Regions from separate parts of the Cellulomonas sp. P5_C5 genome, predicted to be linked through region 2. Evidence: riboswitches for the same ligand, from Rfam matches in the RefSeq annotation. Region 2 holds a riboswitch; the other holds the start of a gene.
The links. Region 2 has a riboswitch for ZMP and ZTP ahead of glyA (serine hydroxymethyltransferase). Riboswitches for the same ligand answer to the same signal wherever they lie in the genome.
Positions count from the first base shown of each region.

Region 1: another riboswitch for ZMP and ZTP. It lies ahead of purH (bifunctional phosphoribosylaminoimidazolecarboxamide formyltransferase/IMP cyclohydrolase); the one in region 2 lies ahead of glyA (serine hydroxymethyltransferase).

Region 1 is NZ_JBFULY010000008.1:11,918-16,321, reverse strand. It holds gene ACXJKF_RS08970 (cell division protein PerM) at 1-999, shown strand, start outside; gene ACXJKF_RS08965 (hypothetical protein) at 1,006-1,539, opposite strand; gene purN (phosphoribosylglycinamide formyltransferase) at 1,617-2,264, shown strand; ZMP/ZTP riboswitch at 2,281-2,368, shown strand; gene purH (bifunctional phosphoribosylaminoimidazolecarboxamide formyltransferase/IMP cyclohydrolase) at 2,406-3,998, shown strand; gene ACXJKF_RS08950 (FAD-dependent oxidoreductase) at 3,995-4,404, opposite strand, start outside.
Region 2 is NZ_JBFULY010000014.1:17,219-21,622, reverse strand. It holds gene ACXJKF_RS13060 (bifunctional methylenetetrahydrofolate dehydrogenase/methenyltetrahydrofolate cyclohydrolase) at 46-927, opposite strand; gene glyA (serine hydroxymethyltransferase) at 927-2,216, opposite strand; ZMP/ZTP riboswitch at 2,282-2,370, opposite strand; gene ACXJKF_RS13050 (hypothetical protein) at 2,513-3,475, shown strand; gene ACXJKF_RS13045 (GNAT family N-acetyltransferase) at 3,482-3,970, opposite strand; gene purU (formyltetrahydrofolate deformylase) at 4,019-4,404, shown strand, end outside.

The DNA of each region.
Region 1 (4,404 bases), on a different contig from region 2:
CACGGGGTGCCCGCGCACGTCGGCCCCGTCGTGGTGACCCTCGTGCCGCTCGGGGTGACGCTGCTCGCGCTCTTCGTCTGCTACGCCTCGGCCCGCCGGTCGGGGCTGGCGACGTGGTCGGCGTACGCGGCGGGCGTGGGCACGTACACCCTCGTCGCCGTCCTGCTGGCGCTCGTCACGGGCGTCGCGGGGGCGGACCTGGCTCGTGCCCTGGTCGGAGGTGCGACGGTGTCCGCGGTCGGTCTCGGCGCCGGGCTGCTCGCGCGTCCCGAGGCGCCGTCGTGGCGAGCGCTCACCCGACCCGTGTGGTCCCGCTGCCCGTCACCCGTGCGGACCGGCGCCACCGGCGGGGTGCTCGCGTCGGCCGCGCTGGTGCTCGTCGCCGCCCTGCTGACCCTGCTGTGGATCGTGGCCGGCCGGGCCACCATCGGGGACGTCGTGCGGGGGCTCGGGCTGGACGCCGTCGGCGGCGCGGTGCTCGCGGTCGCCGAGCTGGCCTACCTGCCGAACCTGGTCGTCTGGGCGCTCGCGTGGCTGACGGGTGCCGGTTTCGCGGTCGGTGAGGGGACGCACTTCGCGCCCGACGACGTGGTCGGGGGTGCGCTGCCCGCGGTGCCGATGCTCGGCGCGCTCCCGTCCTCCGACGTGCTCGGACCGGCGACGAGCCTGGCCCCGCTCGTCCTGGTGGTGGTCGGCACCGTCGTGGGGCTCTACGTCCACCGCCGGCTGGTGCCGCAGCGGTGGTGGGACACGGCGCTCGCGTGCGCCACTGCCGCGACGTGCGCCACCGCCGTCGTCACGCTGCTCGTCACCCTGGCGAGTGGCGGGATCGGCTCCGACCGGCTGGCTGACGTCGGGGCGCAGGGCCTCGTCGTCGGGCTGCTTGCCGGTGCGGGTGTGCTGGTGGGGTCGCTGCTGGTGGCGCTGCCCAGCGACGCGCTTTTGCGGGCACAGCTCGGCCGCGCTCTGCGCGCGACCGTGCGGCGCGACGGGGACTGACGGCGGTCAGGACCCCGTGCCGCCGGGGTCCAGCCGGGTGCGGACCTCCTGCTCGTACTGCGACTCGCACGCGTTCGTCGCGCTGATGGTCAGCGCACGCTGCAGGCACTCCTGCCGGGCCTGCTGCACGGGCCAGAGCGTGAGCTGCACGCTCAGGTACAGCGTCCACACCAGCGCGAGGACCGAGCCGACGGCGAGCATGGGCACCAGGCCACGGCCCCGCGAGCGGACGGCGGCCACCAGGGCCCAGGCGCCGACGACGATCGCGGCGAGCGCGAAGACGAGCGAGGCCGCCTGCCAGGGGAGCGGCAGCGTCCCGACGAGCACCGAGCTGAGGATCAGCACGCCGAACAGGCGCGCGTGCTTGGTGGCGAGCGCCACGGCCTCCGGGTCCGGAGGCTCGGGCTGGGCGGCCACGGCGTTCTCCGGCCGCTGTGCGGGCRGCGGCCACTCGGGGGCGCCGTAGGCGCGGGGGGCATCCGTCTGCTCGCCGTCCGGCGGGCGCGGACGGTCCTCGGGCGGCGCGTACGGGTTGCTCACCCGTGCATTCTCGCGCACGAACGGCGGACGCCGGACGGTCCGGCCGCTCCGAGCCCCGCGCCGGTAGGGTCGGCCGCGTGACGCACGAGACGCCCCCGCGCCCCGCCCCGGCCACCCGCGAGTCCGGCCGGCTGGTCGTCCTCGTCTCGGGCACCGGCTCGAACCTGGCGGCGCTGCTGGCGGCCCACGACGACCCCGCCTACGGTGCGCGCGTCGTGGCGGTGGTCGCGGACCGACCGAACATCCGGGCGCTCGACATCGCGCGCGAGGCGGGCATCCCGACGGCGGTGGTGTCGGTCAAGGACTTCGACGACCGGGCGGCGTGGGACGCGGCGATCGCCGAGACGGTGGCGGTGTTCTCGCCCGACCTGATCGTGCTCGCCGGGTTCATGAAGCTCTTCGGTGCCACGTTCCTCGGCCGGTTCGGCGGGCGGATCGTCAACACCCACCCGGCGCTCCTGCCGTCGTTCCCCGGTGCGCACGGCGTGCGGGACGCGCTCGCGCACGGTGTGAAGGTCACCGGGTGCACGGTCATGGTCGTCGACGAGGGCGTCGACACCGGGCCGATCCTGGCGCAGGCGGCCGTCACGGTCCTGCCGGACGACGACGAAGGCACGCTGCACGAGCGGATCAAGGCGGTCGAGCAGCCGTTGCTGGTCGAGTGGGTCGGACGGATCGCGCGCGGCRGGCTGCGGGTCGACGGGCGGCACGCGATCGTCGGCTGACGCCTCGGCTAGACTCGGCCCCGGTCGTGACTGGCGCAGGTGGGCTCAACCACCGGGGAGCGGCCGCAGTGCCCCGCCTCGCACCGCCCGCCTGGGTGCATGGGTCCGCCCTAGCCGACCCTGCATCAGGAGCCGCCGCGCATGTCCTCCACCGAGAACCAGCGACCCGTCCGTCGCGCCCTCGTCAGCGTCTACGACAAGACCGGCCTGACCGACCTGGCTGCCGCGCTGCACGCCGCCGGTGTCGAGATCGTCTCCACCGGATCGACGGCCGCCACGATCGCCGGCACCGGCGTCCCGGTCACGCGCGTCGAGGAGCTCACCGGCTTCCCCGAGTGCCTCGACGGCCGCGTCAAGACGCTGCACCCGCGGGTGCACGCGGGCGTGCTCGCCGACACGCGGCTGCCGGAGCACCTGGCGCAGCTGGACGAGCTGGGCATCGCGCCGTTCGAGCTGGTCGTCGTGAACCTCTACCCGTTCACGGCCACGGTCGCGTCCGGCGCGGGGCCCGACGAGTGCGTCGAGCAGATCGACATCGGCGGCCCGTCGATGGTCCGCGCGGCCGCCAAGAACCACCCGAGCGTGGCCGTCGTCGTCGACCCCGCGCGCTACGACGAGGTCGTCGCCGCCGTCGGGGCCGGGGGCTTCACGCTGGCCGCCCGCCGCCTGCTCGCGGCGGACGCGTTCGCGCACACCGCCGCGTACGACGCCGCCGTCGCCAGCTGGTTCGCCGCCGACTACGCGCCCGACGAGCAGGCCGCCGACTCGGGCTTCCCGGCGTTCACGGGCACGACGTGGGTGCGCGGCGAGGTGCTGCGCTACGGCGAGAACCCGCACCAGCAGGCCGCGCTCTACCTGACGCCCGACGGCGCCGCGGGCCGCGGGCTGGCCGGCGCGCAGCAGCTGCACGGCAAGGCGATGAGCTACAACAACTACGTCGACGCCGACGCCGCGTGGCGCGCCGCGCACGACCACGCCGACCCCGCCGTCGCGATCATCAAGCACGCCAACCCGTGCGGCATCGCGGTGGGCGCCGACGTGGCCGACGCCCACGCGAAGGCGCACGCGTGCGACCCGGTCTCTGCGTTCGGCGGCGTCATCGCCACCAACCGGACCCTCACGGCCGCCGCGGCGGAGCAGATCGCGCCGGTGTTCACCGAGGTCGTCGTCGCCCCCGGCTTCGAGCCCGAGGCTCTCGAGATCCTCGCGCGCAAGAAGAACATCCGGCTCCTGCAGGTGGCCCCGGTGGACGGCGTGCGCACCGAGCGGCGTGCCGTCAGCGGCGGCCTGCTCGTCCAGGAGCTCGACCAGGTGGACGCCCCCGGCGACGACCCGTCGGCCTGGACGCTGGCGGCCGGTGCTGCTGCCGACGACGCCACGCTCGTCGACCTGACGTTCGCCTGGCGGGCCGTGCGCGCCGTGAAGTCGAACGCGATCCTGCTCGCCGACGCGGGAGCGTCCGTGGGCGTCGGGATGGGACAGGTCAACCGCGTGGACTCGTGCCGGCTCGCGGTCGAGCGCGCCAACGCCGGGGACGCCGAGCGCGCCCGGGGTGCCGTGGCGGCCTCGGACGCGTTCTTCCCGTTCGCCGACGGTGCCCAGGTGCTCATCGACGCCGGCGTGCGGGCCATCGTGCAGCCGGGCGGGTCGGTCCGGGACGAGGAGGTCATCGCCGCGGCGCAGGCTGCCGGCGTGACGCTCTACCTGACAGGCACGCGGCACTTCGCGCACTAGACGACGGAGGCCTCCCGCAGGGGCCGCCCCGGGTCGCGCGCCAGCGTGCGGTCGAGCCGGGGCAGTCCCGGCGCGGTGAACAGCCTGCGAGCCGCGCCGACGTCGCGCGGGCGGTCGACGGTGAGGATCGCGCCGACCTCGTCGGAACCCCGCCGGAACCACAGCGCGCCCCAGCCGTCGCCGTCGGCGGGGACGCCGCGCAGGACGACCTCGTCGTCGATGTGCGGGCTGCCGAACAGGGCCAGCTCGTGGCCCAGCTGCGTGGAGAACACGTAGGGCGCCACGTCGGTGGTCCCCGGGTCGCCCAGCAGGTCGGCGACGAGCGCGGCGGGTCCCCGCAGCGCGCCGTCCCAGTGCCCGCCGGGCACCCAGCCGTGCCGGGAGGACCGGCGCAGCGCGACGTCCC
Region 2 (4,404 bases):
GGGCCGGCCGTCACTAGGACAGCCTGGCCCCGGTCGGGGAGGTTCTCAGCCCAGGAGACGTTCTGCGGTGTCCACCACGTTGCTCAGCAGCATCGCGCGGGTCATCGGCCCGACGCCGCCCGGGTTGGGCGACACCCACGAGGCGACCTCGCGCACGCCGGGGTCCACGTCACCGACGACGCGGCTCTTGCCGGTCTCCGGGTCCGTCGACCGGGACACGCCCACGTCGACGACGACGGCGCCCGGCTTGATGATGTCCGCGGTGATGATCCCGGGCACGCCCGCGGCCGCGATCACGACGTCGGCGTTGCGGGTGTGCTCCGCGAGGTCCTCGGTGCCCGTGTGCGTGAGCGTCACGGTCGCGTTGATCTCGCGTCGGGTGAGCAGCAGCCCGATCGAGCGACCGACCGTCACCCCACGGCCGACGATCACGACGTCCGCACCGCGCAGGTCGATGTCGTGCCGGAGCAGCAGGTCGATGATGCCCCGCGGCGTGCACGGCAGCGGCGAGGTGACCGGCTCGTTGACCCGCAGGACCAGGCGCCCGAGGTTGGTCGGGTGCAGCCCGTCGGCGTCCTTGTCGGGGTCGACCAGCTCGAGCACCCGGTTGGCGTCGATGCCCTTCGGCAGCGGCAGCTGCACGATGAACCCGGTGCACTCCGGGTCCTCGTTGAGCCGGTGGACGGCCGCCTCGATCTCGTCCTGCGTGGCCGTGGCCGGCAGGTCCTCACGGATCGAGGCGATGCCCACCTCGGCGCAGTCCTTGTGCTTGCCGGCGACGTACCAGCGCGAACCGGGGTCGTCGCCGACGAGCAGGGTGCCCAGCCCGGGGCGGACGCCCCGGGCTGCGAGCGCCACGACCCGTTCGGTCAGCTCGGCCTTGATCCGGGCCGCGGTGGCGGTCCCGTCGAGGAGCTGGGCCGTCATCAGTACTGCTGGAGGTCGGAGTACAGCGGGAAGCCGTCGGTGAGCTTGAGCACCCGGGCCTTGAGCGCTGCGACGTCCGTCGCGGCACCGTTGATCAGCGCCGTCGCGATGATGTCCGCGACCTCGGTGAACTCGACGTCGCCGAAGCCACGCGTGGCCAGCGCCGGCGTGCCGATGCGCAGGCCGGACGTGACGCGCGGGGGGCGCGGGTCGAACGGCACGGCGTTGCGGTTCACGGTGATGCCGGCCGAGTGCAGGAGGTCCTCGGCCTGCTGGCCGTCCAGGTCGGAGTGCCGCAGGTCCACCAGGACCAGGTGCACGTCGGTGCCGCCCGTGAGGACCGAGACACCGGCCGCGGCGACGTCCGGCGCGGAGAGCCGCTCGGCGATCAGACGGGCGCCGTCGAGCGTGCGCTGCTGGCGGTCCTTGAACTCCTCGCTGGCGGCCACCTTGAACGCGACGGCCTTGGCGGCGATCACGTGCATGAGCGGTCCGCCCTGCTGGCCCGGGAACACGGCCGAGTCGATCTTCTTGGCGTACTCCTCGCGGCTCAGGATGAAGCCCGAGCGCGGGCCGCCGATCGTCTTGTGCACCGTGGAGGACACGACGTCCGAGTGCGGCACGGGGCTCGGGTGCAGGTCCGCGGCCACCAGGCCGGCGAAGTGCGCCATGTCGACCCAGAGCTTGGCACCGACCTCGTCGGCGATGGACCGGAAGGCCGCGAAGTCGAGCTGGCGCGGGTAGGCGGACCAGCCGCCGATGATGACGTCGGGACGCTGCTCGAGCGCCTTCTCGCGGACGACGTCCATGTCCACCAGGAACGTCTGCGGGTCCACGCCGTAGGCGCCCACCTGGTAGAGCTTGCCCGAGAAGTTGATCTTCATGCCGTGCGTGAGGTGTCCACCGTGGGCCAGCTCGAGGCCGAGGATCTTGTCGCCCGCGTTGATCAGGGCGTGCAGGACGGCGGCGTTGGCCGTGGCGCCCGAGTGCGGCTGGACGTTGGCGTGCTCGGCGCCGAACAGCTCCTTGGCGCGGGTGATCGCGATGGCCTCCGCGATGTCCACCTGCTCGCAGCCGCCGTAGTAGCGACGGCCCGGGTAGCCCTCGGCGTACTTGTTGGTGAGCACGGAGCCCTGCGCCTGCAGGACGGCGCGGGGCACGAAGTTCTCGCTCGCGATCATCTCGAGCGTGCCCTGCTGGCGGGCGAGCTCACCGTCGAGGACGGCGGCGATCTCCGGGTCCAGCTGGGCGATGTTCTGATCCATCAGAGGGATCTGGTCGGCGCTCATGAAGCACTCCTGTCGGCAGTCAGCGTGTACGCGCGCGTCCGGCACCCGCACACTCGTGTGTGGTGACCGGGGGCCCAGGCGTCCGACCCGTTGGTCTGCTGCTGCGTCGCTCCCCGGTGGTGACCCACCTGCTGCGCCAGTCGCGACGGGCCCCAGAGTAGCAAGCCCGCGGGCCGGACGAGAGCGCGCCCGCCCGTCGATCGCCGGAAACATGACGTCGCTACAGTGACCCGCTTCGGAGCACGTCCCCCGCACAGCAGCACCTGGTCGCATCCGTCCGAGGCGAGAGGTTCTCCATGCCGGACCAGCTTGCACGACGCCACATCGTCACCGAGCTCGGAGGCATGCACGACGGCCCGGGCCTGGAGATCGGGCCGCTGGCGGCGCCGATCGCGCTCAAGTCGTTCTGCGACGTCCGGTACGTCGACGTCCTGGAGACCGACAGGCTTAGGGAGCACTACCGGGACGACCCCTCGGTGGACCTCGACCTCATCCCGGAGCTCGACTTCTGGCTGCAGGCGCCGGACGGCACGTTCCGGAGCCTGCAGGACGCCGTCCGCGGCGCCGCGCCCTACCGCTGGGTGATCGCGTCGCACGTGGTCGAGCACGTCCCTGACCTCATCGGCTGGCTCGCGGACATCGCGGCGGTGCTCGAGGACTGGAGCCCGCTGATCCTCGCCGTGCCGGACCAGCGCTACTCCTTCGACGTGCTGCGCACGCCCACGACGGTCGGCCAGATCCTGCAGGCGCACCTGTCCGCGGACCGGGTCCCGTCGGTGCGCGCCGTCTACGACCACTTCAGCGGAGCCGTCCTGGCACCCGCCGACCGGGTCTGGTCGGGGTGGCTGCCCACGACGTCCGACGCGATGTACTACCACTCGCAGCAGGAGGCCTACGAGAAGGCGCTCGAGGCCAGCCGCGGCGACTACGTGGACGCGCACGTCTGGACGTTCGAGCCCGACACCTTCGCGGCACAGATCGCCGAGCTGGGGCGCCTCGAGCTGGTCGACTTCTACGTCGACGAGATCATCGACACGGCGCCCGACCAGCTGGAGTTCTACGTCCGGCTCGTGCGGCTCCCGCGCCGCGGAGACCCCGACGAGATCGAGCTGCAGCGGCAGCACACGCCGACCAGGCCCCGGCCGCCCGTCGTCGACGAGCCCGTCGGCACGCCGACGCTCCTGTCCGACCACGAGCGTCGGCTGATCGACGCGAAACGCCGGTTCCTCGGCGTGCTCCGGGGGCAGCTGCGGCCCTGAGCGGGCTCAGCCCTCGGTGTCCCCCAGGATCTTGCGCAGGTACGCGTAGGTCAGGTCGCCGGCGGTCTGGTCGTGCTGGTGCTCGTAGCCGTGCTTCGCGTAGAGCGCCAGGTTGTGGACCGAGTCGCGGCCGGTGAAGACCCAGACCTCCTCGATGCCCTCGGGCAGGTGCGGCAGGATCGCCATGAGCAGCTGCGTGCCGAACCCCTGGCCCTGCAGGTCGGGGGCCACCGCGAACCGGCCAAGCGTCGCCTTCGGGCCCTCGATGAGCATCCGGATCGAGCCGACGAGGCGGTGCCCGTACCAGCCGCCGAGCGTGATGACGCCGTCGCGCTGCAGGTCCTCCTGGAGCTCCTCGAGCGTCTGCGTGAGGGGCGGGATGTGCGGGTCGCCGTACTGCTGGGCCTCGGTGACGAACGCGGCTCGGCGCAGCGTCAGCAGCTCACCCGCGTCGTCGATCGTCACGGAACGGATGTCGAGGTCGGGCTGCGTCATGCGGCCCATCGTGTCAGCCGATCCGCGCGACCACTACTCTCGGACCTCGTGTCCTCCGACTCATCACCCGCCACGCATTGGGTCCTCACTCTCTCCTGCCCCGACCGCCCCGGGATCGTGCACGCGGTCGCCGGGCTGCTGGCGGAGCACGGGGGCAACATCACCGAGTCGCAGCAGTTCGGGGACCCCCTGTCGGGGCTGTTCTTCATGCGGGTGCAGGTCACGGCGTCCACCCCGCGCGCCGAGCTGGAGGCCGCGTTCGGCCCGGTGGCGCAGCAGTTCGGGATGGACTGGTCGCTCGACGTGGCCGGCAGGCCGGTCCGGACGCTCGTCATGGGCTCGACCGCCGCGCACTGCCTGAACGACCTCGCGTTCCGGCAGCGGTCCGAGAACCTGCCGATCGACCTGGTCGCCGTGGTGTCCAACCACACCGC